2 regions of the Azotobacter tropicalis genome follow, and region 1 is predicted to be linked to the other one. Evidence: riboswitches for the same ligand, from Rfam matches in the RefSeq annotation. Region 1 holds a riboswitch; the other holds the start of a gene.
What was found. Region 1 has a riboswitch for cobalamin ahead of Atro_RS03340 (cobaltochelatase subunit CobN). Riboswitches for the same ligand answer to the same signal wherever they lie in the genome.
Positions count from the first base shown of each region.

Region 2: linked by a shared signal. The riboswitch ahead of btuB (TonB-dependent vitamin B12 receptor) and the one ahead of Atro_RS03340 (cobaltochelatase subunit CobN) in region 1 are both predicted to bind cobalamin.

Region 1 covers NZ_AP046059.1:748,363-763,228, reverse strand. The annotation lists gene Atro_RS03350 (DUF2970 domain-containing protein) at 1-37, opposite strand, end outside; gene cfa (cyclopropane fatty acyl phospholipid synthase) at 52-1,215, opposite strand; cobalamin riboswitch at 1,491-1,623, shown strand; gene Atro_RS03340 (cobaltochelatase subunit CobN) at 1,730-6,028, shown strand; gene Atro_RS03335 (MotA/TolQ/ExbB proton channel family protein) at 6,031-6,483, shown strand; gene Atro_RS03330 (DUF2149 domain-containing protein) at 6,480-6,776, shown strand; gene Atro_RS03325 (aldose 1-epimerase) at 6,778-7,635, opposite strand; gene Atro_RS03320 (MFS transporter) at 7,916-9,229, opposite strand; gene Atro_RS03315 (SMP-30/gluconolactonase/LRE family protein) at 9,524-10,417, opposite strand; partial or broken gene Atro_RS03310 (NAD-dependent epimerase/dehydratase family protein) at 10,456-11,276, opposite strand; gene Atro_RS03305 (lactonase family protein) at 11,683-12,864, opposite strand; partial or broken gene gpmI (2,3-bisphosphoglycerate-independent phosphoglycerate mutase) at 13,027-14,561, opposite strand.
Region 2 covers NZ_AP046059.1:1,135,056-1,149,921, forward strand. The annotation lists gene cobT (nicotinate-nucleotide--dimethylbenzimidazole phosphoribosyltransferase) at 1-385, opposite strand, end outside; gene cobU (bifunctional adenosylcobinamide kinase/adenosylcobinamide-phosphate guanylyltransferase) at 382-903, opposite strand; gene Atro_RS05240 (cobyric acid synthase) at 991-2,448, opposite strand; partial or broken gene cobD (threonine-phosphate decarboxylase CobD) at 2,445-3,442, opposite strand; gene cbiB (adenosylcobinamide-phosphate synthase CbiB) at 3,435-4,343, opposite strand; gene bluB (5,6-dimethylbenzimidazole synthase) at 4,340-4,990, opposite strand; gene Atro_RS05260 (cobyrinic acid a,c-diamide synthase CobB) at 5,018-6,310, opposite strand; gene cobO (cob(I)yrinic acid a,c-diamide adenosyltransferase) at 6,525-7,136, opposite strand; gene Atro_RS05270 (hypothetical protein) at 7,133-7,717, opposite strand; gene btuB (TonB-dependent vitamin B12 receptor) at 7,765-9,618, opposite strand; cobalamin riboswitch at 9,716-9,945, opposite strand; gene Atro_RS05280 (SIR2 family NAD-dependent protein deacylase) at 10,025-10,759, opposite strand; gene Atro_RS05285 (glutamine amidotransferase) at 10,864-11,571, shown strand; partial or broken gene Atro_RS05290 (C40 family peptidase) at 11,583-12,097, opposite strand; gene Atro_RS05295 (C40 family peptidase) at 12,240-12,812, opposite strand; gene Atro_RS05300 (NAD-dependent deacylase) at 13,160-13,927, opposite strand; gene Atro_RS05305 (DNA-3-methyladenine glycosylase I) at 14,051-14,722, opposite strand; gene Atro_RS05310 (3-deoxy-7-phosphoheptulonate synthase) at 14,814-14,866, opposite strand, start outside.

The sequences.
Region 1 (14,866 bases):
AGGTCAGGGGCTTGTCGTCGTCATGCTCATCGGTCATGGGGGACCTCCGCTTCAAAGCAGCGGGCGCCGGTAGCCGCCCGGTACGCCGTTCTTCGACAGCACATACTGCCAAAGCTGGAGATTTCGGGCCCGGAAGGCGCCGGCACAGGACAGCAGGTAGTAGCGCCACATGCGCCGGAACCTTTCGCCCAGTTCGGCGGCGAAGCGCGGCCAGGCTGCTTCGAAGTTGGCATGCCAGGCCATCAGGGTCCTGTCGTAGTCGGCGCCGAAATTGTGCAGATCCTCGAGGAGAAACAGACCATCCAGCCCATCGCCGATCTGGCCCAGTGAAGGCAGATCGCCATTGGGGAAGATGTAGCGATCGATCCAGGGATCCGACGTCGAGTGGCGCTGGTTCTTGCCGATGGTGTGCAGGAGGAACAGGCCGTCGTCGGTCAGGCAGCGCGTGGCGACCTCGAAGAAGCGGCGATGGTTCTTGCGCCCCACGTGCTCGAACATGCCGATGCTGACGATGCGGTCGAAGCGGCCCTGGATCTCGCGATAGTCCTGCAGGCGGAACTCCACGGGCAGCCCGGCGTAGCGCTCCCGGGCCCAGGCCTGCTGCTCCCGGGAAATGGTCACCCCGACGCACTGCACGCCATAGCGCTCCGCGGCATAACCCATGAAGCTGCCCCAGCCACAGCCGATGTCCAGCACGCGCATGCCACGTTCCAGGCCGAGCTTGCGACAGATCAGTTCCAGTTTGGCCTCCTGGGCTTCGGCCAGATTGCCGGCGCTCCGCCAGTAGCCGCAGGTGTAGGTCATGCGCGGGTCGAGCATGGCCGCGTAGAAGTCGTTGCCGAGATCGTAGTGGGCCTCGCCGACCTGCCAGGCGCGCCGGCGACTCTGCAGGTTGAGCAGGCGCGCGCGCAGCACATAGAGGATCAGCCGCGTCGGCTTCACCTGCTGGTCGATGCCGGCACGCAGCAGGCGGAAGAAGAATTCGTCCAGCCGCTCCGCTTCCCAGGCGCCTTCCATGTAGGCTTCGCCCAAGCCCAGATTGCCTTGGGCGAAGACCCGCTCGGGCACTCCGCCGGCCTTGAGCTGCATGTCCCAGGGGCGGCCACCGTCGATGCGGATGTCGGCCTGCTGCAACAGCTCGACCGTCAGGCGGTGTAGCCCGGAGTCCTGCGAAAGGTAGCCGGACCCGGCGTTGAAGGTGAATTCTCGGCTCATGGTTGTCCCATCCTTGCCTCGCTCTGGCAGAGCAGTCCCGAGGGGTACCCCGAAAGCTGTCCACTACCGGTCGAGGCAATGCACCCAAGCAAAGTCAGATTAGGCAGGGACTGGCAGGACGGCCAATAATCCGTAGCAAAGACTTTGGAAAACCGCCAGCGAGGCGGCTCCGCCAGTGCCTCGGCAGCTGGCCGTCGCCAGCGGCTGTACCCCGAGTCCTTGGCCTTGCTCCATTGCGGCCTGCCGCGTAAGGTGGCGCCCCTGCCGGCCTCGGCCGGCGACATGGAGACTGTGGTGCCCGGATCGAGGTCCGGGGTAAATGGGAAGTCAGTCCAAGCTGACGCTGCCCCCGCAACGGTAGGGCCGTTCCACGGTCGAGCCCGACACCAGCCCGTTCTCCCGAAGCAGGTCGCGGTGGGCGGCCGTGCGGTCGCCAGCTGTGGTCGTTCCGGTGCCTTGCCGCCGATGCTGCGTCCGTTTCACGTGCCCACCGCCTTTCGATCCGGGATTGGGCATGCCATCTCTACTTTTCCTTCGCCGCTTCGGCCTGGTTCTGCTGCTCGGGCTGCTCGCTCCCTGGGCCTCGGCGGCGCAACTCAACGCCATCGTTTCCCGCTACAGCGCCGCCGAGTTCGCCGGCGCGGTCGAGCAGTTCCAGCACCAGAATCCGCATTGGCAAATCAGTGCGCGCACCCCGGAGCAGCTCGCCGAACTCGACGAGCCGGCACTGCGCACCTGGCTGGGCGAGGGCCGGGCGCTGCTCGGCGTCGGCCTGTTCGGCGCCGAGGTGGAGCGTCTGGGGCCGTTGCTCGGCCAGGTCGCGCCGGCGGACAGCTTCCTCATGCACAGCGAGCATGCCCTGGTGCAGCTCAGTCGCAGCCGCGGGCAGCCGCTGTTCGATTCGCGCGAGACGGTCGAAACCCTCGGCCGGCTGCGCCCGCAGGGCGAACTGGCCGGCTGGATCGCCCGCCAGCAGGCCGAACATCCGCGCCAGGCCGAGTGGATCGCCGCGCGCAGCTACTGGCAGGCCGGCGGCATCGACAACATCGCCGGCCTCTTGGCCTGGCTGGCGGCCCGCCATGACCCGGAGGTGAAGGTCCCGGCTGTGCAGGCGCGCCCGTCGCTGCGCTTCCAGCAGCGTGGTGCGTTGCGCAGCGAGGGCGAGCTGACGTACTCCGGCGACGCGCTGGTCGCCGTGATCGACCACGGGCGCGCCGACCGCGCCGGCGACCGCGAGCTGAACGACGCCCTCTGCCAGCGCCTGGAAAGCCGGGGCCTTTCCTGCGTCAGCCTGTTCGCCGACTGGGGGCCGGGCTCACTCGCGGCGGTGCGCTGGCTGAAGGAGGGGCGACACCCGCCGCTGGGCGCCATCGTCGTGCTGCAGGACTTCGTGGTCGGCGGCGGCGAGGGCCGCGAGGAGGTCACCGGGCTGTTCGAGCAGTTGAACGTACCGGTGCTCAAGGGCCTGCGTCTGGAGGATCGCGACGAGACCGGCTGGCAGCTGTCCGGCGACGGCCTGGCGCGCGACAAGGTGCACTACCAACTGGCCATGCCCGAGCTGCAGGGCAGCAGTCAGGCCACGGTGCTGGCGGCCTGGCACGAGCGCCAGGAGGATCCGCTGTCGGGCATCCGCTTCGGCGTCGCCGCGCCGCTGCCGGCCCAGCTCGATGCCTTCGCCGCGCGCATCCAGCGCTGGCGCGCACTACAGCAGAAGGCCAATGCGGACAAGCGCCTGGCCATCATCTATTACAACCACCCGCCGGGCCGGCACAACATCGGCGCGGACAACCTCGACGTGCCGGAGTCGCTGTTCGAGATCCTCACCCGGCTCAAGACCGAAGGTTACGACACCGGCCCGCTGCCCGAGTCGCCGGCGGCGCTGCTCGATCTGCTGCAGGAGCGCGGCGTCAACCTGCCGGAGCAGGGCGACGCCCTGGCGGCCATGGCGGGCAAGGTGCAGAGCCTGAGCGCCGAGGACTACCGCCGCTGGTTCGCAACCCTGCCGGCGGCACTGCAGGCGGAGATGGTGCAGGGGCCGCTGGGCTACTGGCACGCCCAGCTGCGCCGCGCCCTGGACAGCGGCCGCAGCGAGATCGCCCGCAGCCTCTTCGAGAACGGCTCCGGCGAGCTGCATCATGTGCTGGATGGCGTGGCGCATCCGGCGCGTTCGCGCGCTCTGGACCTGCTGGCCCAGCTCGAAACCCTCTACCGTGCCGCCCTGGACGCGCCGGGACAGGCCGACTGGGCGCAGGCCGAGGCGCTGGTGCAGGCGCTCGCCGCCACCGGCATCGAGGGGCTGCGCGGCTGGGGCGAGGTGCCGGGACGGGTGATGGTGCAGGGCGAGCGCCTGCTGCTGCCGGGCATCCGCTTCGGCAAGGTGTTCGTCGGCCCGCAGCCGCCGCGCGGCTGGGAGATCGACCAGGAACTGCTGCATGCCAACCTGGTGTTCCCGCCGCCACACCAGTACCTGGGCTTCTACCACTGGCTGCGCGACGGCTTCCGCGCCGATGCGCTGATCCACCTCGGCCGGCATTCCACCTACGAGTTCCTGCCGCGCCGGCGCGCCGGGCTGAGCGACGAGGATTACCCGCTGCAGGTGGTCGGCGACTTGCCGAGCATCTATCCCTACATCGTCGACGGCGTCGGCGAGGGCATCCAGGCCAAGCGCCGCGGTCTGGCGGTGATGATCGACCACCTGACCCCGCCGCTGGTGGCCACGCCGCTGTATGACGACCTGCTGCGCCTGCGCCAGCTGATCGAGAGCTTCGAGGCCGGCAGCGGCCAGGTCGACGGTCCGGCACGGCGCGCGACCATCGCCGAGATCCGCCGGCTGATCGGCAGCGCCGGGCTGGAGCCGGAACTGCGCCAGTCGATGGCCGAGCCGCTGGCGGCACGCGGCATCGCTTTCGAGCAGGCCGACGACGACCTGCTGGTGCACGAACTCGGCCACTACCTGACAGCCATCCAGGAGCGCTTCATGCCCATGGGCCTGCACGTGTTCGGCAAGCCCTGGCAGCCGGAGGCGGTGGATACCCTGATCAGGTCCATGGGCGAGGGCGGCGAGGCCTTCCGCCCGGCGCTGGTCGACTCGCCGCGGGCCGAGATGGCGGCATTGCTGAATGCGCTGGACGGCCGTTTCGTCGCTCCCGGCAAGGGCAACGACCCGATCCGCACCCCCGAGGCGCTGCCGACCGGGCGCAACTTTCACGCCCTCGACAGCAGCCTGCTGCCCAGCCGCATCGGCTGGCGCATCGGCAGCGAGATGGCCGCCAAGGCACGGGCGCGCCCGTTACCGGCGGACGGCCGCGAGGCGGTGATCCTCTGGGCCTCGGACACGGTGCGCGACGAGGGCGCGATGATCGCCTTCGGCCTCGAGCTGCTCGGCGCCGAGCCGCAGTGGAACAGCCGCGGCATCGTCGAAGGCATCCGCCTGCGCGAGCTGGCGCCGGACGAGCAGCGCCGCGACCTGCTGTTCACCACCTCCGGGCTGTTCCGCGACCTCTATGCCGACCAACTGGCCCTGCTCGAGCGCGCCGTGCTGCTGGCGCTGAACGCCTCCGCCGAGCGCATCCGTCGCGACTACCCGGCCCTGCGCCCGGCACTGGCCGAGGCGCTGGAGCCATTGCAGGGCGCGGGCGAGGGCGGTAGCGAGAACCTGGACGGCAACCGGGTGGCGGCGCACTGGGTGGAGGACGCCGCCGGGCGGCTCAAGGCCGGCCTGTCCGCCGGCGAGGCCGGACGCCTGGCCGCGCTGCGCCTGTTCGGCGTGGCGCCCGGCACCTACGGGGCCGGCATCAACCGCCTGGTCGAGCGCTCCGGCAGCTGGCTGGAGCGCGGCGAGCTGGCCCGCGCCTACGTCACCCGCATGGGCCACGCCTACGGCCTCGACCGGCAGGGCGAGGCGGCGCAGGCGGCCTTCGCCGACAACCTCAGGCAGGTGCGGCGCACCTACCTGGGCCGCTCCAGCAACCTCTACGGGCTGATGGACAACAACGACGCCTTCGACTATCTCGGTGGCCTGAGCCTGGCGGTCGAGCAGCTTTCCGGGCAGGTGCCGGAGAACTTCGTCGCCTGGCACAACGATCCGGCCCAAGTGCGCCTGCAGCCGCTGGCGCAGGCGCTCCTGGCCGAGCTGCGCGGGCGCTTCCTCAACCCGGCCTGGATCGAGGCGCTGATGCGCCACGACTACGCCGGCGCGCGGACCATGGGCAGCGAGTTCCTCGAATACCTCTGGGGCTGGCAGGTGACCAATCCGGAGATCATCGGCGATAGCGTCTGGCAGGAGGTCAAGGCGGTGTACCTCGACGACCGTTACCGGCTCGGCCTGGCCGGCTTCCTCGAGCAGGGACAGAACGTCCATGTGAAGAGCAACATGCTGGCGCTGATGCTGGTGGCGATCCACAAGGGCTTCTGGCAGGCCGACGAGGCCACCGTCCGCCAGCTCGGCGAGCAGTTCGCCCGGCTGGTCGATGCCCACGGCCTGCCGGGCAGCGGCCATACCCGGCCGGATCATCCGATGCTGCAGTGGCTGCTGCCGCAACTGCCGGCCGAACTGCGCGCCGGCCTCGAAAGCCGCCTGCAGGCTGCACAGCTGCCGACGTCCGAGGTCAAGTCGCCGAGCACGCTCAGCGAACTGCAGCCGGCGGCGCAGGACGAGACGCCCGAACAGGGCGCGCAGGCGCAGGCCGACAGGGGGGAAAACCTGGCTCAGGCGGTGGACGAACATCTCTGGCTGGCACTGGCCGGTCTGGTTCTGCTGCTCGGTCTGGGAATCTGGCGCGGGCGCGGCCCGCGCGTTGCGAAAGGAGTGTGAGGATGCTGGACAGTGCGATCTTCGCCTGGATTCACCACCTGGTCGGCTGGCTGCTGGAGCCGGTGACCGTCGCCATGCTGGCGCTGCTGGCGCTGGCGGTCTGGGACGTCGGCGTGGCCTGCGGCGAGCGCTTCGGCGGCCTGGCGCGCTGGCGCCGGCTGCCGGCGCCCGAGGTCGAGCGGCGCGCCCGGCGGCGCCTGGAGCGCTCCGACCTGATCGCCCGGCTGGGACCGATCCTCGGCCTGATGGGTACCCTGATCCCGCTCGGCCCGGGCCTGGCGGCGCTCGGCGACGGCGACCTCAAGGTGCTCGGCGTGGCCATGCGGGTGGCCTTCGACGCCACTGTCATGGGCCTGCTCGGCGGCATGGCCGGCTTCGTCCTCGGCCGCCTGCGCCGGCGCTGGTACGACGAACTGCTGGATGCCATGGAGCGCGAACGGGAGGGCGCCCGATGAGCCGCTGGCGATCGAGCCGTTTCGACGAGGTGGACACCGACCCGCTCGGCTCGGTGGCCAATCTGGTCGACCTGATGCTGGTGTTCGCCTGCGGCCTGCTGGTGGCCCTGGCCGCGCGCACCGACCTGCTCACCCAGCTCAAGGCCGAACGCCAGCCGCTGGCGGTGGAGCGCGGTCGCGAGCTGCCGCGCCTGCCGGACAGCCTCGACGGCGCCGCCGGCCAGGGCCTGGAGAGCGTCGGCCAGGTCTACCGCGACCCGCAGACCGGCAAGCTGATTCTGATTGGCAAGTGAGTCACCAAGGGCGATAGTGCATCGACCAGTCCAGGCGCAGCCGTTGCCCCTGCTCCAGCAGGCGAAGTCCCGGCCGTCCCGGCAGGTGGTGGGCATTGACCGGGTGGCTGACCGGCTCGAAACAGAAGAAGTCCCGCTCCTGCGGGGTATAGAGCAGGAACAGCCCGGCGCCCTCGGCCCGGCACTCCAGCGCGTAGCCGGCATCCGGCTGGAGGATGCGGCAGCGCCCGTCCCAGCCGTCGAAGGCATGATCGACCGTCGCCTGCGGCAGGGCGCGCGGCTCCCCGAAGTCCCAGCCCGCCGGCAGGTCGATGCAGCGTTCGGGCAGCCGCCGGCCGTCCTCGTACCAGACGCCGCTCGCCAGCGCCTGCAGGCGGGTGGCCGGAGTGCGCGGCAGGTAGGGGTGCAGGCCGAGGCCGTACCAAGCCGGCGTATCGCCCAGATGCTGCACTTCCAGTTCCAATTCCAGCCGCCCCTCGTCGAGACCGATACGCTGCTCGGCGCGGTAGGGGAAAGGGCTGGCGCTGTCCAGCGCCAGGCGGGCGTGGCGGGCACTGTACTCGGCCAGCGTCCAGGGCTGTTGCCAGGCGCTGCCGTGGATCGGATAGGGCTCGCCCGGACTGTTGGGCGCCAGCGCCAGCCAGCCGTCGGGATTGGCGAAGCCGCCCCGGTCGATGCGGTTCGACCAGGGCGCCAGGGGGTAGCAGGCCAGCCGGCGCGGACTGCTGCTGGCGAGGTCGTCGGCCGACGACGGGCGCAACAGGGGAGGGCCCGAGTCCAGCGCACGCCAGTCGACCAGGCTGCCGCCGATTTCCGGGGCCAGGGTCAGGCGGGTCAGGCCGTCTTGCAGAGTCAGCATGGGAACCTCCGAGAGCGGAAACGTGAGAGTGCCCGCCGAAGGCGGGCATCGGGCAGGGCCGGGGCATCATGCCCGGCAGCCAGGGAAAGATGATCGGGATATAGGTGGCTGCCGAGAAAGCGGAGATGACGCCAAAGAGGGATGGGGCCAATGCGTCGACCGGTGACAGGCCACTGCGGATGAACTCCTCCGGGCAGCCCGGTGCCGGATACTGCATTCCTATTTATTCGGCGACCGCCCGGAATATGAAGTCCCTCGGCTTTGCCGGGGGATACTTGCGCTAGTTGGCTTGCATTTTTTCCAACGGCACAGGTTTTAGCCGCGGAGTCAGGGTATGGATGGCAAGAAGCGCTACCAGATAAGTGGTTCCGGCAACGATGAAGATGGGCTGGTAAGACTTGAACACTTCCAGGATGTAGCCGTTGTAAGTCGACATCAGCATTCCACCGATGGCTCCGGCGGTACCCCCGATGCCGATAATGGAAGCCACGGCCTCTTTGGGGAAAAGATCCGACGGCAAGGTCATCAGGTTGGCCGACCAGGCCTGGTGTGCTGCCGCGGCGCAGCCGATGATCAGAACGGCAAGCCACACATTGGATACGAACTGAGCAGTGATGATCGGTACAACCATGCAAGCGCAGACGAGCATGGTGGTTTTTCGTGCCATGTTCGCGGGGCGGCCGGCTTTCATTTGCCTTGACGAGCCCCAGCCGCCAATGATCGAGCCGGCATCCGCCAGAATGTAGATGGCAATCAGTGCCGGACCAAAGGTTTTCAGATCGAGGCCGTAAGTCTTGCCGAGAAAATCCGGGAGCCAGAACAGATACAGCCACCAGATCGGATCGGTCAGGAATTTTCCCAGGGCGTAGGCCCAGGTTTCCTTGAAGGTCAGCAGCTTGAGCCAGGATACCTTCACCGAAGCGCTGGCTTCCGAGGGTATCGAGAGGGCGTCGTCGGAGCGGATATGCGCGAGTTCCGCAGCACCTACTTTCGAATGCTCGTGCGGGCGACGATAGACCAGTAACCAGGCGACCAGCCACAGGGAGGTAATCACTCCGATGGAGATGAATGCCGCACGCCAGCCCCAGGCCAAGGTGATGGCCGGAATAAGCAGTGGCGTGATGATGGGGCCCAACGCGGTGCCGGCATTGAAGATGCCGGTAGCCTGGGCGCGTTCTTTTTGCGGGAACCATTCCGAAACGGCTTTCAAGCTGGCCGGAAAACTGCCGGACTCACCGAAGCCCAACGTAAAACGGGCTATGGCGAATTGCACGACCGTGTGGACGAGGCCGTGACCGATGGTGGCAAGCGTCCAGATGGTGAAGGCAATTGCATAACTGACACGCACGCCAAGCCGGTCGATGATTCGCCCGAACGTTAGAAAGCCAATGGCATAGGCGCATTGAAACCAGAAAACGATGGAGGCGTAATCGGTTTCGGTCCACTTCAGATCGGCCTGCAAGGTCGGCTTGAGGATGCCGATCATCTGGCGGTCGATATAGTTGATACCAATGCCAATGAACAGAAGTGCGCAAATCACCCATCGGTATTTGCCGATCAAGGTTGTTTGGGGTGGAGCAATCTGAGCTGTCATCGCTTTGTCCCAGTGGGTTTTTGTTGTATTGCCGGTATAGGGGCGCGCAGAAAAAGCATTCGCCTTCTTTTCTGCGCATGCCCATCCGGGCCGCCGAAATGCGGGGATCGCAGTTCGGAGCAGTACGAGTTCGGGAAGCTTTCCGTTCGGATACTTAGTCGGGCGGGCTCGCGGGATAGCCGGACAGGCGGAAGGCGAGCGGGAGGGCGAGCGATGGCTCGTTGCGTGTGCCGATCATGAAGCGAGTCTCCTGATTGTTTTTGTTGGAGCGGTGGCGGAATTGCCGGGGCCGGCTCAGCCCTGGAAGGCGGGCTCCTCCAGGCCGCGAACGCCGGGTTGCAGGGCGAACACCGCGCCGGCCAGGGGCTGGTCGGCGAGGTCGACGCCCTGCGGACGGATTGAGGTGACGAACAGCGTGTCGAGGCCGGGGCCGCCGAAGGCGCACATCGCCGGCTTCTTCACCGGCACGGCCAGCGAGCGGTCGAGTCGGCCGTCGGGGCTGAAGCGATGGACCAGGCCGGCATCGTTGCCGCAGATCCAGTAGCCGCCGTCTTCGTCCACCGCCGCGCCGTCGGGACGGCCGGGATGCTGGCGCATGTCGACGAACAGCCGGCGGTTGTGCGGGATGCCGTCGTCCGGGTCGTAGTCGAAGGCCCAGATGGCCTGTACCGAGGGGTGCGAGTCGGACAGGTACATCGTCCGCCCGTCGGGGCTGAACCCCAGGCCGTTGGGGACGATGAGGTCGTCCAGCCAGGGCAGCAGCGCTACGCCGTCGGCGTCGCCGACGAAGCGGTAGAGCATGCCGGCACGGTGCCCGGCGGCCATGTCCCGGTGCATGCTGCCGACCCAGAAGCGGCCCTGGCGGTCGCAGCGGCCGTCGTTGCAGCGCATCGCGGGCATAGCATGGCGAACCTCGGCCAGGCGGGTGGTGGCCAGGCGGCCGTCGTCGCCGGGGCGCAGGTGGAACAGGCCGCTCTCCATGCCGGCCAGCCAGCCTCCCGCCGGGTGGCGGGCGATGCAGGCGAGCATCTCAGCGGCTTCCCAACTTTCTGTGGCGTTGTCCGTCGGACGCCAGCGGTGCAGCCGGCGGGCGGGAATGTCGACCCAGTAGAGGGCCTGTTCGGCCACGCTCCACACCGGGCTTTCGCCGGTGCCGTTGCGGGCGTCGAGCACGAGTTCGGCTTGCATGGCAGCGCTGTCTCTTGTCGTTATCGGGCGCGGGCGGATCAGTCGTCGAACGGGCCGGCGGCGGTGAAGGCGCCGCCCTGGTAGACCGCCACCGGGTCGTCCGCTGCCGGAGCCGGCTGGGCCTCGACCTTGGCGCGGAAGATTTCCGAGCTGTCCTGCGGTTCGTAGCCCAGATGCGCGGCCAGGCGGTTGTCCCACCAGAGGTCGCGGTTGTTCGAGGCGCCGTAGACGATGGTGTGGCCGACAGCGGGGGTGAACAGCGCACGGCCGATGAGGTCGGTGAGGTCGCGATAGCTCAGCCAGGTGCTGAGCATCCGGCGATTCTGCGCCTCGTCGAAGGAGGAACCGATGCGGATGCTCACCGTCTCGATGCCGTAGCGGTCAAAGTAGAAGCTGGCCATGTCCTCGCCGTAGGCCTTGGACAGGCCGTAGTAGCCGTCGGGCCGGTGGGCGGCGCCGGCGTCGAGCGTCTCGCTCTGCTTGTAGAAGCCGATGACGTGGTTGGAACTGGCGAACACCACGCGACGGACGCCGTGCCGGCGTGCCGCCTCGTAGAGGTGGAAGGTGCCGCGGATATTGGCCTCGAGGATCTCCTCGAAGCGCCGCTCCACCGAGATGCCGCCGAAGTGGACGATGGCATCCACGCCCTCGATCAGGGCATGGACCGCGGCCTTGTCCGCCAGGTCGCAGGTCACCACCTCCTCGTGGTCGCCGGCAGCCGGCGCCATCGGGCTGATATCGGACAGACGGAGGATGCGGGCATAGGGACGCAGGCTTTCCCGCAGGACCTTCCGAGGTTGCCGGCCGCGCCGGTGAGCAGGAGGCGATTGAGGGTGGGGCTCGGTGCAGGCTGAGACATGGCGATGATCCGTTCTGTCTGATTGTTGTCTGGATTTGTCATATGTCGTCGTATGACATGGAAAATTATCGACAGCTTCCGTCGTCTTTGTCAACGCCGCCGAGGGCTTTGCTGGTGATGAGAGTGCATAGAGGCAGGGATGCTACTGGCGCTGCATCCAGGCGCTAAATGGCTCGATTCGGCAGCGTCGGTGGCAAGTTGTCGGATGATTGCGAGCCGGCTTGAGTAATGGCGATTTGCTGTGTCAGAGCGTGGCGAAGACGATGAGCTGTCGTTATTGTTGTATGATGACTATGAGGAATGCTGGCGCGCTCCCGACCCGCACCTGTTCAAGAGGTGCGGTTTTGCTGGTTTTTATCGAGCAGCGGAAGGCAATCAGCCTGTCATACAAGCTGGCCGTGATGCCTCAGGGGCTGGTGGCGAACTTCACGTCGGACGGCGAGGGAAACGCCAGGGTCTGGGTGATTCTGCCCGCCTTGCCGGTGTCCGGATCGCGCTCCATGACGACGATGGCGTTGCTGTTCTGGTTGGCGATCAGAATGAAGCGGCCGGTCGGATCGAAGGTGAATTCGCGCGGTTCTTCGCCCTGCACCGAATGACGCGACACGAGGCCGAGCCGCCCGTCGTCCGGATCGATCCGGAAGACCACCAGCTCGTTGGCGGTGCCGCGGTTGGTCGCGTAGAGGAAGCGGCCGTCCGGCGAGACGTGCAGGGCGGCAGCCTTGTTCTGGCCCTGGAAGTCCCCGGCGGCCAGCGGGACGGTCTGCTTGGGCGTGAGCCGGCCGTCGGCATAGTCGAAGACGGCGATGCTCCCCTGCATCTCCAGGGTCGCGTAGGCCTGCCTGCCGGTCGGACCGAACACCAGGTGACGAGGGCCGGAGCCTGCCGGCAGCTCGACGAAGGGCTGCGTCTGGCTGGCGCTGAGCGGCTGCTCGGGATGGGTCGCCGGATCGTAGCGGTAGACGTAGATCTTGTCGGCGCCGAGGTCCTGGGCGAATACATAGCGCCCGTCCGGCGACTCGACCGCCGAATGCACGTGGGGCGATTGCTGGCGCTCGGGATGGGCCTGGCTGGCGCGATGGGTCTTGACCTGGCTGACCGGCTGGAGCCGGCCCTCGGCGTCCACCGGGATCACCACCAGGGTGCCTCCCGGATCGGCCGCCACCGAATAGTTGGAGACGAACAGGTGCGTGCCGTCGCGGCTGACGCTGAGATGCGTTGGTTCGCTGCCGAGCGACTTCACCTCGTTGATCTTTTCCAGGCTGCCCTTGGCCGGGTCGACCCGGAACGAAGTGACGCGGCCGACGATGTCCGATTGGCCCGGACCGTTCTCGTTGACCGCGAACAGATATCGGCGGTCGGGGGAGAAGGCCAGCCAGCTGGGGTTTTCCGTCTTCACCACCTGCAGCGGCTGGCTGGAGAGGGTGCCGCTCCGGCTGTCGAAGCGGTGCACGTAGATGCCCTCGCTGGGACCGGCGGTATAACTGCCGATCCACAGCGGATAGGTCTGTTCCTCCGCCATGCTGGCGAGGGGGAGGGCGGCAAGCATGCAGATTGCAGCGGCGCGCTGCATTGTTGTTCTTGTCATCGGGGAGTTCGCCTTCCAGGACTTGTCGTTGTGAGCGGGTCGCACGGCTGCCACGGCCCCTGCCGGCCGCGGCTGAACGGGAGGTCCCGTCCCGAATGGCCTGGATCCGAGCAGGCCATCCGGTTATCCATCAAGCAGTAGCACCTTCGGCGAGGCGCTGCCTCAGGCCGGCTCGATGAGCGGCTGGCCGGTCATTTCCTGCGGCTGCGGCAGATCGAGCAGCTTCAGCATGGTCGGCGCCACGTCGGCCAGCACGCCGCCGGCGCGGATGCGCAGCTTGCGCGGGCCCACGTAGAGGAAGGGCACCGGCTCGCAGGTGTGCGCGGTGTGCGCCTGGCCGGTGGCCTCGTCCTCCATCTGCTCGACGTTGCCGTGGTCGGCGGTGATCAGCGCCTCGCCGCCGACCTTCTCCAGCGCCGCGACGACGCGCCCGAGGCAGGTGTCCAGGCATTCGACCGCCTTGACCGCCGCCTCGAACACCCCGGTATGCCCGACCATGTCGCCGTTGGCGTAGTTGGCGACGATCACGTCGAAACGCCGGCTCTCGATCGCCTCGACGATGCGGTCGGTGACTTCCGGCGCGCTCATCTCCGGCTTGAGGTCGTAGGTGGCGACCGGCGGCGAGGGGATCAGGATGCGCTCCTCGCCGGCGAACGGCTCCTCGCGGCCGCCGGAGAAGAAGAAGGTGACGTGGGCGTACTTCTCGGTCTCGGCGATGCGCAGCTGGGTCTTGCCGTGCTTCGCCAGGTACTCGCCGAGCACGTTGCTCAGCTCCGTGGGCGGGAAGGCGCAGGGCGCCGGGATGCTCGCCGAGTACTGGGTGAGGGTGACGAAGCCGGCCAGCTGCGGCAGGCGCGGGCGCTCGAACTCCCGGAAGTCGGTCTCGACGAAGGCACGGGTCAGTTCGCGGGCGCGGTCGGCGCGGAAGTTCATGAACACCACGGCGTCGCCGTCCTCCACCTTCACCGGCGCGCCGACGGCGGTGGCCTTGACGAACTCGTCGCTCTCGCCGCGCGCGTAGGCGGCCTCCAGGCCGGCGGCGGCGGTGGCGGCGGCGTACTCGGCCGTGCCGTCGACGATCAGCCGGTAGGCCTGCTCGACGCGGTCCCAGCGGTTGTCGCGGTCCAGGGCGAAGTAGCGGCCGATCAGGCTGGCGATGCGGCCCTGGCCGAGGCGGGCGAAGCAGGCGTCGAGGGTCAGCAGGGGGCTCAGGGCGCTTTTCGGCGGGTGTCGCGGCCGTCGAGGAAGGCGTGCAGGTAGATCTTCTCGGCGCCGCGGCGCACGGCCAGTTCGGCCATGGCGGCGATGTGGTCCTGGTGGCTGTGCACGCCGCCTTCGGAAAGCAGGCCGAGGATGTGCACCGCCTTGCCGGCGGCGACCGCCTGGTCGACGGCGGCGCAGATGGCCGGATTGTCGAAGAACTCGCCGTCCTGGATGGCCTTGGTCACCCGGGTGAAGTCCTGGTAGAGCACGCGGCCGGCGCCGAGGTTCATGTGGCCGACCTCGGAGTTGCCCATCTGGCCGTCGGGCAGGCCGACGTCCATGCCGGAGCCGGAGATCAGGCCGTGCGGGCAGCTGGCGTTCAGGCGGTCGAGCACCGGGGTGCGGGCGGCGAGGATGGCGTTGTGGGCGGGGCTGTCACTGTGACCGAAGCCGTCGAGGATGACGAGGACCAGCGGTTTGGGCGTAGCAGTCATGTTGCGACCCTCCTGGGGAGGCTGAGGCTGGGGAAGAAGGCCCGGCAGGCCGGGCGTCCTGGAATTCTGTAAAGGCGGTTGCCGATGGGCGCTCTCCCGGCTTTGGGCTGGCGGGCGTGCTGGAAGAGGGGGTGGGGCGGCAGGGATGCGCAGTTACATGGCCGGGGCCTCGGCATGCGTCTGCTTGTGGACAAGCGAGCGCTGTCCGGCTGAGGTTTCGTATGGGGTCGAGTAATGCGGGCCGTCATGCGCATTTGGTAGATTTGTAGTAATTTTACGCAAATTTACGGCTTTTGATTTTGCCA
Region 2 (14,866 bases), 390 kb from region 1:
GGCGGCACACGCCGGCCGGCGGTGGCTCCAAGGGCTCGGCGGTGCCGAGGTCGATCAACTCCAGCTCGGCCTCGAGCTGGCGGGCCAGCACGCTGATCGCTGCGCCGCCGGCGGCGAAGTTGCGCAGCATCTGCCCGGTCACCGCCTGCGGATAGGGCGACACGCCCTCCTCCGCCACGCCATGGTCGCCGGCGAAGATGGCGATCCACAGGCGCTCGACGACCGGCCGCTCGCGGCCCTGCAGGGCAGCCAGGTGGATCGCCAGCTGCTCCAGGCGGCCCAGCGAACCGCGCGGCTTGGTCAGTTGCTGCTGGCGGACGCCGGCCAGGGCGCGGGCCGTCTCGTCCAATGGGCGGGCGGCAGCTTGCCACCAGTCGTGATTCATAGAGGATCTCCCTTGAGGGTCATGGGCAGGCCGGCGACGCAGAACAGCACCCGCCCGCAGCGTTCGGCCAGGGCCTGGTGCAGCCAGCCGGCCTCGTCCACGTAGCGCCGGCTCAGCTCGCCCAGCGGCACCACGCCAAGGCCGGTCTCGTTGCTGACCAGGATGAGCCGTCCGGGCAGTTGCGGCAGGCACTCGAGCAGCGCATCACGCTCGCGCGCCAGGCATGCCGGGTCGTCGGCCAGCAGCAGGTTGGTCAGCCAGAGGGTCAGGCAGTCGACCAGCAGGCAACGCCCCTCCCCGGCCTGCTCGCGCAGCACCCGGGCCAGCGCCAGCGGCTCCTCGACCAGCGCCCAGCCGGCCGGCCGCCGCTGGCGGTGATGGGCGATGCGCGCGGCCATCTCGCCGTCCAGTGCTCGGGCGGTGGCGACATAGGTCACCTCCAATCCGGACTCCGCAGCCAAGCGCTCGGCCAGGCGGCTCTTGCCGGAGCGGGCGCCGCCGAGGATCAGTTCATGCATCGTGATGCCTCTCGATTCGTTGCGTGTTGCGTAGGCTGGGAAACTGCCGCAGGCATTTCCCACCATGGGCGCAGTGCGGCCCCGTGGTCATCCGGGCAGCCCGCACAGCTCGCGCAGCCGCACTGTATCCAGATGCGCCTCGACCAGATCGGCCAGGCGCTCGATGTCGCGCTCGCGCAGGGCGTGGTAGTCGGGAGTGACCACCTCGCCCAGGCCGGCCCAGCGCAGCAGCGCGCTGCACGCCGCGGGCGACTCGAACAGGCCGTGCAGGTAGGTGCCGAGCACCTGGCCGTCCGCGCTCAGCGCGCCGTCGCTGCGTCCGTCGTCGAGCCCGACCGCCGGCCGTTCGAGGCCGGCGCCGCGGCTGACCCCGGCGTGGATCTCGTAGCCCGCGACCGCTGCGCCCTCCAGGGCCAGATGGCCGCGCACGTTGCGCAGCTGCTTCTCGGCCTCCAGCACGGTGTCCAGCGCCAGCAGGCCGAGGCCCCGGCTTTCCCCCGGCGCGCCCTCCAGGCCCAGCGGGTCGGCGATCTCGCCACCGAGCATCTGCATCCCGCCGCAGATGCCGAGGACCTTGCCGCCGTAGCGCAGATGGCGGCGGATCGACTCTTCCCAGCCCTGCGCGCGCAGGAAGGCCAGGTCGCTGCGCACGCTCTTCGAGCCGGGCAGCACGATCAGGTCTGAAGGCGGCAACGGCTGGCCGGGGCCGACGAAAGTCAGCTCCACCTGCGGGTGCAGGCGCAGCGGATCGAAGTCGGTGTGGTTGCTGATCCGCGGCAGCACCGGCACCGCCACCTTCAGGCGCTCGCCGGCCTTGGCCACCTGGCGATCGTCGATGGCGTCCTCGGCCTCCAGGTGCAGGTCGTGCAGGTAGGGCAACACGCCCAGTACCGGCTTGCCGGTGCGCGCCTCCAGCCAATCGAGACCCGGCTGCAGCAGCGCCAGATCGCCGCGGAAGCGGTTGATCACGAAGCCCTGCACGCGCGCCTGCTCGGTCTCGGAGAGCAGCGCTAGGGTGCCGACCAGATGGGCGAACACCCCGCCCCGGTCGATGTCGGCGACGAGAATCACCGGACAGTCGACCGCTTCGGCGAAGCCCATGTTGGCGATGTCGTTGGCGCGCAGGTTGATCTCCGCCGGCGAGCCGGCGCCCTCGACCATCACCACGGCGTACTGCGCGGCGAGGCGCCGATGCGAGACCAGCACCGCCTCGCGGGCCACGCGCTTGTAGTCGTGGTAGGCGGCGGCGTCCATGCAGGTGATGGCGCGGCCATGGACGATCACCTGGGCGCCGGTGTCGGTATTGGGCTTGAGCAGCACCGGGTTCATGTCGGTGTGCGGGGCGAGGCCGCAGGCCTGGGCCTGCACCGCCTGGGCGCGGCCGATCTCGCCGCCGTCCAAGGTGACGGCGCTGTTCAGCGCCATGTTCTGCGGCTTGAACGGCGCCACCGCCACGCCCTGGCGCGCCAGCCAGCGGCACAGCGCGGTCACCAGGGTGCTCTTGCCGGCGTCGGAGGTGGTGCCCTGCACCATCAGGGTGGTCATGTCGTTTCCTTCTGGTAGTCGGCCAGCGCCCGGGTCAGGCGCTGCCAGCCGGCATCGTCCGCCGGCAGGCCAAAGCGCAGGCTGGCGGGCGTCTCGAACAGGCGCACGAGGATGCCGCGGCGGGCGAGAAAGTCGTGCAGCCGCATGGCTTCGGGCGTGCGCACCCACTGGAACAGCGCGGTGCCGCCGTCCGGCGCCAGCCCCTGCGCGCTCAGCAGCCCGGCCAGCCGCTGCCCTGCCGCCTGCAGCTGGCCGGCACGCTGTGCGCGCGCCGCACTGCTGGCCGGTCCCAGCGCCTGCCGGCCCAGCGCCCGCGCCGGGCCGCCGACCGTCCAGGGGCCGAGGCGCTCGTGCAGCCGCGCCAGCAGCGTCGCCTCGGCCAGCACGAAACCCAGGCGGATGCCGGCCAGGCCAAAGAACTTGCCGAACGAGCGCAGCACGACCAGCCCGGCCGCCGGCTGTAGGCCGCCAGGCTGTCTTCGGGCGTGCAGTCCATGAACGCCTCGTCGACCAGCAGGCAGCCGCCACGGCGGGCCAGCCGGGCCTGCCAGTCGAGCAGCCGGGACGGCTCGAAGCGCTCGCCGGTGGGGTTGTTGGGATTGGCCAGCACCAGCATATCGAGTTCGTCGAGGCGCGCCTCGATCTCCCCGCCAGCCAGATGGATCAGCCGGTGACCGGCGCGTTGCCAGGCCTGGGCATGCTCGGCGTAGCTCGGCGCCAGCACGCCGACCCGCGCTGGCGCGAACAGCGCCGGCAGCGCCTGGATCGCCGCCTGGCTGCCGGCCACCGGCAAGGCATGGGCGGCGCCGTAACAGGCGCCGGCGGCCTCGGCCAGGCCGTCGTCCTCCTCCGGCAGGCGCGCCCAGGCATCGAGCGGGATGGCCGGCACGGGCCAGGGCTCGGGGGCGATGCCGGTGGACAGGTCGAGCCAGTCGCCCGGCGGGATGCCGTAGCGCTGCGCCGCGGCGCGCAGACGGCCGCCGTGCTCAAGCATGCAGCCAGTCTCCGAGCAGGACGAGCGCCAGCCAGAGCAGCACGCCGTGCTGGAGCAGGCGCCAGGCCGCGGCGATGGTCCCGGCATCAGCCGGGCCGCCGGCACCGAGGGTCGGGCGCTCGTGCCGCGCGCCGTGGTAGACCGCCGCGCCGCCCAGCTCGACGCCCAGCGCGCCGGCGCCGGCGGCCATCACCGGGCCGGCGTTGGGGCTGTCCCACAGCGGCGCCTGACGGCGCCAGCAGGCCAGGGCGAGGCGCGTCCTGCCGAGCAGCGCGTAGGTCAGCGCGGCGAGGCGCGCCGGGACATAGTTGAGGAGATCGTCGATCCGCGCCGCGGCCCAGCCGAAGCGCTCGAAGCGCGGCGTACGGTAGCCCCACATGGCGTCCAGGGTATTGGCCAGGCGGTGCAGCACCACCCCCGGCGCGCCGGCCACGACGAACCAGAACAGCGTGGCGAACACCGCGTCGCTGCCGTTCTCCAGCAGCGACTCGCTGGCCGCGCGGGCCACGCCGCCGGCATCCAGCGCCGAGGTGTCGCGGCTGACCACCCGGCCCACGCCGCGGCGCGCCGCCGCCAGGTCGCTGCGCTGCAGCGCCTCCAGCACCGGCCGGGCGTGTTCGCCCAGGCTGCGCAGGCCGAGCGCGGCGTAGAGGGCGAGGATCGCCAGCAGCTCGCCGACCAGCGGCAATTGCGTCAGCAGGCCGGCGAGCAGGGTCGGCGGCAGCACTGCCAGGGCCCAGGCGAGCAGACCGTCGAGGCGACGTCCGTGCCCCGCCGCATTGAAGCGCGCCTCCAGGGTAGCGGCCAGCCGGCCGAAGCCGACCAGCGGATGGAAACGCCGCGGCTCGCCGAGGACCGCATCCAGCGCCACGCCGGCGAGCAGGCTCAATCCCAGGCTCATGGACGCGCCCCCCAGCGGTTCTCGAAGACCAGTTCGGCCAAAGGCTTCTCCTTGGCCCAGCCCTGCTCGACCAGCATCGGCCGCGGGTAGAAGCCCGCCACCGGACCGAGGCAGAGCAGCGCCACCGGCTCGGCGCCGGGCGGCAGGCCGAGCAGTTCGCCGAGCGCCCGCGGCTCGAACAGCGACACCCAGCCCATGCCCAGGCCTTCGGCGCGGGCGGCCAGCCAGAGGTTCTGGATGGCGCAGGACAGCGAGGCGAGGTCCATCTGCGGCAGGGTGCGGCGGCCGAAGACGTGCGCCTCGCGGCCATCCATCAATGCGCCGACCAAGAGTTCGGCGCAGTCGCCGATGCCCTCGACCTTCAACCGCATGAACTCATCGGCACGCTCGCCGAGGGCTTCGGCGGTGCGCAGCCGCTCGGCCTCCACCAGCGCCTGGATGCGCCGGCGCAGCTGCGGATCGGTGATGCGGATGAAGCGCCAGGGCTGCATCAGGCCGACGCTGGGCGCCTGGTGCGCGGCATTGAGCAGCCGCGCCAGGAGTTCCGGCGCCACGCTGCCGGTACTGAAGTGGCGCATATCGCGGCGTTCGGCGATGGCGCGGTAGACCGCGGCACGCTCGGTTTCGCTGAAGGCGTGTGGATTCATCGCAAGTCCTGTGGATTCGCCCGCGCCTCAGGGTCGCAGCAGCGCGGCGGCCGCCTGCGGTGCCGAGGGCAGGTAGAAATGGATGTAGCTGGCGGTCAGCCGGCCGCGGCGGTAGACCGCCTCGGCGGTGCGCCGGTAGTTGGGGCATTCGCCGTGGGCGACGGGCGTCAGCGCGCAGGCCAGGGTGGAATGGTGGTAGCTGTGCCCGCGCAGGCACGCGCCGTCCAGCTCGACCTCCTGCAGCGCCAGGGCAGCCAGCTTCGGCTGCATCCGGGCTTCGCCGGGCAGCAGGCCGAGCATGGGCGCGCGCCGGCCGTCCAGATCGGTCAGGCCGTCGAGCAGGTAGAGCATGCCGCCGCATTCGGCGAGGATCGGCTTGCCGGCCTCGTGGTGGGCGCGGATCGCCGCGCGCAACGGCGCATTGCCGGCCAGCCGGTCCAGATGCAGCTCCGGATAGCCGCCCGGCAGGTACAGGCTGTCGACCGCCGGCAACGCGGCATCGTCCAGCGGCGAGAAGAACGCCAGCTCGGCGCCGAGCCGTTCGAGCAGCTGCAGGTTGGCCTGATAGAGGAAGGCGAAGGCGGCGTCGCGCGCCACGCCGATGCGTACCCCGGCGAGCAGCGGCTCGGGCGCCGCCGGCGCGGGCACGGCGAAAGCCACCGGCGGCGGCAGGTCGGTGCCGGCGCTGGCGGCCAGGGCCTCGGCGGCGGCGTCCAGGCGGGCGTCGAGATCGGCCAGCTCGCCGGCCTGGACCAGCCCCAGGTGGCGGCTCGGCAGCTCGATCCCGGCGCTGCGCGGCAGCGCGCCGTACCAGGGGAGGTGCGCCGGCAGGCTGCCCTGGAGGATCTCGCCGTGGCGGGCGCTGCCGACCCGGTTGGCCAGCACCCCGGCGAACGGCAAGTCGGGCTGGAACGTGGCCAGGCCGTGGGCGATGGCGGCGAAGGTCTGGGCCATGGCCGCGGCGTCGATCACCGCCAGCACCGGCACGCCGAAGCGCCGCGCCAGATCGGCGGCGGACGGCGCGCCGTCGAACAGGCCCATCACCCCCTCGATCAGGATCAGGTCGGCCTCCCCGGCCGCCTCCCAGAGCAGGCGCCGCGACTCGGCCTCGCCGACCATCCACAGGTCGAGCTGGTGCACCGGCGCGCCGCAGGCGCGGGCGAGGATCATCGGATCGAGGAAATCCGGGCCGCACTTGAACACCCGCACGCGCCGGCCGCGGTTGGCGTGATGGCGGGCCAGAGCAGCGGTGACGGTGGTCTTGCCCTGGCCGGAGGCCGGGGCGGCGATCAGCAGGGCCGGGCAGCGGCGCTCGTTCATCGATGCACCCCGCCGCGCCCACGGCAGGACGCCAACGAGACGGCCACGCCTTCCGTCATCGCGAATCCACTCGCGCCGACAACAGTGCCGAGCGGCCGTAGGGTGGATGGCCACCCCGTGGAAAACCGCGCAGCGTTTTCCACCATTGACCTTACGGTGGGTAAGGCTGCGCCGTTACCCACCCTACAGACGCCGCTCACATCCACTCGCCGCATCAGAACTCGATCCCCTTCTGCGCCTTCACCCCGGCCTGGAAGGCGTGCTTGACCAGGCTCATCTCGGTCACGGTGTCGGCCGCCTCGATCAGACCGGGCGGCGCGCCGCGGCCGGTCACTATCACATGCTGGTGCAGCGGCCGCGCCTGGATGTCGGCGAGCAGCGGCTCGAGCTCCAGGTAGCCGTACTTCAGGGCGATGTTCAGCTCGTCGAGCAGCACCAGGTCGATCGACGGATCGCCGAGCAGTTCGCGGGCCACCACCCAGGCCTCGCAGGCCTTGTCGATGTCGCGCTGGCGGTCCTGGGTCTCCCAGGTGAAGCCCTCGCCCATCACGTAGTAGCGCACCTGCTCGGGAAAGCGCCGGAAGAAGGCCTCCTCGCCGGTGGTGGCAGCGCCCTTGATGAACTGCACCACGCCGACCCGCAGGCCGTGGCCGAGGGCGCGGGCGGCCATGCCGAAGGCGGCGCTGCTCTTGCCCTTGCCGTTGCCGGTGTGCACCAGCAACAGGCCGTGCTCGTCGGTGGCCTGGGCGATCTTCCCGTCGACCAGCGCCTTCTTGCGCTGCATGCGCGCCTTGTGGCGCGCATCCCGCTCCGGCGATTCGCTCATCTGCGAGCTTCCTGCGCGTGCCGGGCCTTCAGGCGGGCGGCAAAGCCGGCGTAGAGCGCCGCGGCGAGGCCCACGTAGAGCGCCAGGCTGGCCAGGTTGCGCGGGTAGTAATCCAGCACGCGCTGCACGAACCCGACGAACGTCGGCTCCGGATAGCGGCCGGAGAAGAAGTAGAAGCCGCCGCCGGAGAACAGGTAGGCGACGAAGGCGCTGACGATCACCGCCAGGCCGAGCACGGCCAGACTGTCGAGCCGGTCCAGGCTGTCGCGCTGCAGAACGGCGAAGATCCGTCCGCCCAGCCACAGCGAACCGTAGGCCGGAACCAGCAGCCAGTAGGCCGGCGACAGACACCAGTCGCTCGCGCCCATCCAGCCGATGGCGACGAAATCGAGCAGCGAGGCCTCGAGGAACAGCGCCGGAAACGCCCAGCGCGGGCGCAGCAGGGCGCCGGCGAGGAAGAACACCGCCCAGGAGGCGCTCGGCAGGTTGAGGGTGGCGAAGTGATGACCACGGGTCACGGCCATCAGCAGGGCCAGCGCCACGCCGACGATCAGCTGGCTGCGGGGAGACAGGTTGAGCATGCTGCGTTCTCCTTCTGGGTGGTTCCGGCCCGCCGGCCGGCGGCGCGTCACAGCGCCTGGTAACGGACGGTGAGGTACACCGCCTGCCCCGGCTGGTTGTAGTCCAGGGCGGTTTCGTAATCGGCGTTCAGCAGGTTGGCGACGCGCGCCTGCAGACGCCATTCGGGGGTGATGCGATATTCGCCGCGCAAGTCCACGGTGGCATAGCCGGACAGCTCGTTGTCGTTGGCCACATCGTCGTAGCGCCGGCCTTCGGCATGCAGCGTGGCGCCAACGGCGAAATCGCCGAGGCGCCGGTCCAGCTCCAGGTTGAACATCTGCGAGGCGCGGCGCGGCAGTTCGTTGCCGTCGTTGGCGCCCGAGCCGCTGTTCTCCGGCTCCAGCAAACTGTAGTTGGCGCCCCAGTCCCAGCCAAACGAGCGGCCGCCGACCTCCAGCTCGAGACCGCGGATGCGCGCCTCGTCGAGGTTCGCCGGACCCTGGATGGAGGAGTCGTAGACGATCAGGTCCTTCACCTTGGTGCGGTAGGCATTCAGCGACCAGTGCCCCCAGCCGTGCGTGCCGGCCAGACCGACCTCCAGGCTGCGCGAAGTCTCCTCGTCGAGGTCGGCGATGCCGTAGAAGGGGTAGTACAGCTCGTTGAAGGTCGGCGCCTTGAAGGCGCTGCCGTAGCTGACGGTGGCGCGCAGGGCGTCGGTCAGGGCGTAGCCGTAGGCGACATTGCCGGTCTCGTGCTGGCCGAACTGCTCGTTGTTGTCGCGGCGCAGGGACACCTGCCAGTCGTGGCGGCCGTATTCGCCGAGGTACTGGATGAAACCGCCATTGTTTTCCCGCGAATCCTCGTCGTAGTCGGTGCTGCCGTTGACCTCCTCGCGCTGGTAGTCGACGCCCAGGGTGAGGATGTGGCCCTCGGCCAGGGTCAGGTCGTTCTGCCAGCTGGCACTGTCGCGGCGGCTGTCGAAGCGCGAATAGAAGCTGCCGTCCTGGTAGGTATCGGACTTGTCCTCGTTGCGTCCGGCCTGCAGGGTGACCTGCCAGAACGCCAGCGGGCTGAAGCGCGCGCGGCCGCTGACCACGTTCTGCTCGCCGTCGGCGTTGGCCGAGAAGCCGGCGGTGCCGCGGCGGTTCACCTGGTCGTAGTCGTTGTGCGACTTGGCGCGCAGGAAGGTGCCCTCCAGTTCCAGGCCGTTGTCGAAGCGCCAGCCGGCGCGCAGCGCGGCGGAGTGGTTGCGGTAGCCGTCGGCGTCGCTCTCGTAGCCGCTGGCTCCGGGACGCTTGACGTTGATGCCGTCGGTGTCCTCGCTGCTCAGGGCCAGGCTGTACCAGCCGTGGGCGTTGCCGCCGGAAACCCCGGCGCTGCCGGTGTAGGCGTCGTGGGTGCCGTAGCCGGCGGAGAAGAACGGCTTGGGCGCGCCGTCGCCGCCCTTGCGGGTGAAGATCTGGATCACCCCGCCGATAGCCTCCGAGCCGTACAGGCTGGAGCGCGGCCCGCGGACCACCTCGATGCGCTCGATCATCTCCACCGGCAGATCCTGCCAGGCGGCGGTGCCGGTGGTCACCGAGCCGACCCGCACGCCGTCGATCAGCACCAGCACGTGGTCGGACTCGGTGCCGCGCAGGTAGACGGAGGTGTTCTTGCCGTGGCCGCCGTTGTTGGCGATGGACACCCCCGGCACCTGCCTGAGCAGCTCGGGCACCGACTGCGCCTGGCTGCGCTCGATGTCGTCGCGCTCGATCAGGCTCACCGCGGCGAGGCTGTCGCGCAGGGTCTGGGCGCCGCGCGCGGCGGTCACCACCGTGGCGTCGAGGGTCAGGGGCTCGTCGGCCGCCTGGGCCGGGGAAAGGGAAAAGAGGCCCAGCAGCGCGGACGCCACCGGCCCGAAACTGGGCTTGCGTATCAAGATGGTTCTCCGCCGCGCCACCCGCACGGCCTGAAGGCTGCGAAAGCGGGCGGAAGACGCGAACAGGCGGCGAACCGGCCTGCAGCGCCCTCGGCGCCGCCAGAAATCGCCACAGGCCGGTCTCCGGGCTCACGAGCGAAGCGCCATGCGGCGGCCTCCGAAACCACGCCTTCCCGTGTCTCCTGGACACAGTGGCCTTACGGCGGTTTCGCGACTCGTCTACCGTTGCGGGGGCAGCGCCGGCCTTGCGCCGCGAATCGTCGCGGCACGCACCGGCTTCCCTGTTTCACCCTTCGTGCGAAGGGCACCTGAAGCGAGGCGCGCAGGGTAGTGGAAACACCGGCCGGGCACAATGAGACGGATCGTCCGGCATCATGAGATCCGCTCATGTTGCGATGGCCGACGCTCAGTTATCCAGCGCGGCCAGCAACTGCGGCAGGACGCTGCCGGCCGGGCCGTGCAGGCAGAGGTCGGCGTGCCGGCTGAGCGGGGTCGGCTGCGGGTTGATCTCGACCACGAAGGCGCCGCGGCGCTTGGCCGAGAACGGCAGTTCGGCGGCCGGATAGACCAGGCTGGAGGTGCCGACGCTGAAGAACAGCTCGGCCTGCAGGCCGGCTTCGCTGGCCCGGGCCAGCACTTCGCCCGGCAGGTTCTCGCCGAACCAGACCACCGCCGGACGCAACAGCCCGCCGCAGGCGCAGTGCGGCAGGCTGTCGAGGGTTTCCGGCCAGGCGCCGCCGTCGGCCTCGCAGCGGAAGCACTTCAGCCGGTGGAGGTTGCCGTGCAGCTCCAGCGGCGCCGCGCTGCCGGCGCGCTGGTGCAGGCCGTCGACGTTCTGGGTGATCAGCGTGACCCCGGGCAGCCGCCGCTCCAGCGCGGCGATGGCCAGGTGCGCCGGGTTCGGATCGGCGGCCAGGCACTTCTCGCGGCGCCAGGCGTACCACGCCCAGACGGTGCGCGGATCGGCGCGAAAGCCCTCGGGGCTGGCCAGCTCTTCCGGGCTGTAGCGCGCCCAGAGCCCGGTCTGGGCGTCGCGGAAGGTCGGAATGCCGCTCTCGGCGGACACCCCGGCGCCGGTGAAGAACACCACGCGGCGGGCGTCGCGCAGGCGGCGGGCGAGATCGGAAAGGGCATCGTGCATGCTGGAACTCCTCAAGGGTCGTTGGCGGCCCGCCGCTCTCGACAACCGGCCAGCCCTTCGCATAGGTTGCCTTCTTACACCCACAACATGGAGCCGGTACAGGCATGAAAACCGCCATCGCCATTCGCCACGTCGCCTTCGAGGATCTCGGCGTCTTCGCGCCCGTGCTGGAAGAACGGGGCTACCAGATCCGCTATGCCGATCCCGGCATCCTGGATGCCGGCGAGCTGGCCGCGCTGGACGTGGAGGCGGCCGACCTTCTGGTGGTCCTCGGCGCGCCCATCGGCGCCTACGACGAGGCCACCTATCCGTTCCTGCTGGCGGAGCTGGAACTGCTCGCCCGGCGCCTGCGCAGCGGCAAGCCGCTGCTCGGCATCTGCCTGGGCGCCCAGCTGATCGCCCGCGTCCTGGGGGCGAAGGTCGCACCGATGGGCGTCAAGGAAATCGGCTTCGGTGCTCTCCAGCTGACCACGGAAGGCACCGCCGGCTGCCTCGGCGCGCTGGGCGATGGCGGCACCGTGCTGCACTGGCACGGCGACATGTTCGAGCTGCCGCCGGGCGCCACCCTCCTCGCCCGCACCGAGACCTGCCCGAACCAGGCGTTCAGCCTCGGCAATGCCGTGCTGGGCCTGCAGTTCCACCTCGAGGCCGATCCCGCACGGATCGAGCAGTGGCTGATCGGCCATGCGGCGGAACTGTCCGCCAGCGGGATCGATCCGGCGACGATCCGCCGGCAGGCGAAGGAAGTGGGAGAGGAACTCCGCCGGCGCGGGCAGCAGGTGCTGCGCGACTGGCTCGCCGGACTGGCCTGACGGCCCGCCCGTCAGGGCTGGCGCGCCACCGGCATGGCGCGGAGCACGCGCCGGGCGCCCAGGTAGCGGCCCTGCCAGTAGCCGTCGGCCAGGCGGTCCAGGCGCACCGTGCCGCCGCTGGAGGGGGCGTGCACGAAGCGCCCCTCGCCCACGTAGATGCCGGCGTGGCTGACCCGGCCGCTGCCGTCGGTGGCGAAGAACAGCAAGTCGCCGCTGTGCAGGGCCTCGGGCCGCACGCCGGGCGCGCGCATGGCGAGCATCTCGCGGGTCGAGCGCGGCAGGCGCAGGCCCGCCTCCTCGCGGTAGACATAGCCGATCAGCCCGCTGCAGTCGAACCCGGAGTCCGGGGTATTGCCCCCCAGCGGTAGGGCGTGCCGACCAGCCCGAGGGCGCGGACCAGCACGTCCTCCGCCGCCGGCGAGGGGGGGCCGAGGTCGGACGATCCGTGGGGCGAGGGAGAGCGAGCGGAACAGGCCGCGAGCAGTGCGGCGAGAAGCATCAGAGCGAGGCGGGCCTGATGGGGCATGGGCGACAGTCCGATTGTCGAATCGCTCTACTCTGCCGGCCCGGCGCAGCCCGTGCAAGCCGCCAGCGCTGTCGGCCGAATGGCGCCCATATGAAAAGGCCCGATCACGTTGCCGGGATCGGGCCTGGTCGAAGCCGGAAACTCACTCGTCGTGGGAGGCCAGCACCAGGGCGCGCTTGGCCTGCAGATAGCTGGCGCTCCAGTAGTCGTCCTTCAGGCTGTCCACCCGCACGCCGCCGCCGCGACGGCTGGCCGAGTGGAGGAACTGACCGTCGCCGATGTAGACGCCGACATGGCTGACATTGCCGCGGCCACGGTTGTTGAAGAAGATCAGGTCGCCGGGGGCCAGTTCGTTGCGGGCAACCCGCGGGGCGTCGAGGGAGATCATCTCGCGGGTCGAGCGCGGCAGCTTGATGCCCGCCTCTTCGCGGAACAGGTAACCGATGAAGCCGCTGCAGTCGAAGCCGGAGGTTTCCGAGCTGCCGCCGTAACGATAGGGCGTGCCGAGCAGACCGAAACCGCGCACCAGAATGCTGTCGGCCAGCGCCGGGAAACGGTAGCCGTCGTTCAACGCGGCCAGATCCTTTTGGCTGGGCTCCTGGAGCAGGGATACCCGCTTGGGCGCGGTGAAATCCTGCTGCGGAGCCTGCCCCGCGCAGCCGGTCAGGAGAACGGTGAGCGCCACGGGCACGAAGGTTGCGAGACGATTCAGCATGGGCAAACGCTTATCTAAAGGTCCAATGGCCGGCGAATATGCCTGTGACGAGAACGATTTACAAATTTCCCCTGTGCGGATTGTGACAAAAGAGGCGTTTTCGCCCCGGAGATGGAGCGGCAATGTCGTATTCCCGACACATCGGCGCGACACCACGACAATCGCCACAATCCCAGCAATTACGCGGGCTCCAGCCTGGATGAACGGGTTTTTCGAGGGGAATTTCGGGACTGTCGGCGCGTGTCGCCCCTGCGACAACCCGTCGCAAAATCATTTTGCCAGCACCGCTGCGTTTTCGCGGTCGTCGCGGCCTGACTTCGCCCATCCCCCCAGGCGGTGGAAAAGGGTCAGTCGCGGGAAAGACGCTCGACCAGGGCCGGCAGGACCTGGGATGCCCGCCGCGGCAGATGGACATCTACGATGTCGCTGAAATCGGTGCGTTGCGGATTGATTTCCGCGGTGAAGCCGCCCGTCTGCCAGGCGCATAACACCGGTTCGACGATATAGGGAAAGCTCGCCGTGGTGCCCACCGCCAGCACCGCGTCGAAACCGCGGGCGAGCTGCTCGGCGAGGATCTGGCAGGCGTGCGCGGGGAGCATTTCCTCGAACAGCACCACCGGCGGACGGAGCACCCCGCCGCACTGCGTGCAGCGCGGCGGCAGGGGCCGCTGCAGGTGCGCGAGCAGGTCGTCGCTGCGCCTTCCGCAGTTCTGGCAATACAGGGGGGCCAGCTCGCCGTGGATCTCGATCAGCCGCTCCGCCGGCGAACCGGCCGCGCGGTGGTAGCCGTCGATGTTCTGGGTCAGCACCCAGCAGCCGGGCTTGCGCCGCTGCAGCTCGGCGATGGCTTCATGGCCGGCGTTGGGCCGGGCCGCCAGGCAGGCCCGGCCCAGCTCGGCGAGGTATTTCCAGCACAGCGCCGGGTCGCGCTGCAGCATGCTGGCGGACAGCGCCGCCTCGATCGGCAGGCCCTCTGCCGTGCAGCCGTTGTAGAGGCCGCCGAGGCCGCGATAGGTGGGCAGGCCGGAGTCGGCGGAAAGCCCCGCCCCGCTGATGACCAGGATGCGCTCGGCGCGCCGCAGCGCCCCGGCGATCCGCTCGATGCCGTCTTCCATGCAACCTCCTTGCGGCGGCCCCTTCCCTGTCCGCCCGTGCCCGAATCAATGCCCGCCTCAGTGAAGCCCAGGAAGCGCCGGAAGGAAAAGGCCTCCGGTCGCCTTCCCGCAGCCGGCGTGTCCTCAGTGATTCACCGTGTGGGCGAGCAGCACCGACAGCTGGCACAGCGGCCGACCGCTTTCCGCCTGCCAGCGGTTGAAGGCGGCCTGTACCGCGGCCAGGTCCTTCTGGCTGCTCGGCGCCTTGTCGACGATGCCCTGGGCCTTGAGCGCGGCGACCACATCCTCGGTGGGAATGAAGGTGTCCTTGCCGACCATGCGCAGCAGGCGCGGCGCCGACAATCCACCGAGCTGGTTGCCGTGCCTGGCCAGGTATTTCCACAGACCGACGATGTCGGAAGCCGGCCAGTCGGCGATCAGTGCGCCGAAGCGGCCCTTCTCCTGGACCACGTCCAGCACGAAACGGGCGTTGCGCGGCACGCTCCCGAGCTTGGCCAGGTGGCGGATCAGCCGCTCGTCGTGCATCAGCCGCTCCAGATGCTCGTCGCCCATCAGCACTACCTTGTGCGGATCGAAGCCGAAGAAAGCCTCCTCGAAGGCCGGCCACTTGGCGTCCACCAGGCTGTGCTTGAGGCCGGCGCGAAAGACCCGCAGGGCGATCAGCGACAGGTAGCGGTCATCGGGAATCGCACGCAGCTCGTCGGCGCTCTTGGGCTGAGGCAGCCGCGCCTCCAGCGCCGCCGCCGAGCCGAAGCGGTTGAGACAGTATTCGTGCAGCCAGTGGTAGTCGCGCATCCTGTAGGTCCGGTCCGGGAAAAGCGGCGGCACAGGTTGCCCTCAGGCGGTGCCGCCCCGCAAGTGCGCCTCGCTGCGGGACGGCCGCGACTCAAACGCGCAGGCGCCGGGCCGCCTCCCGCAGCGCCCGTTCGGTGGCGCTCC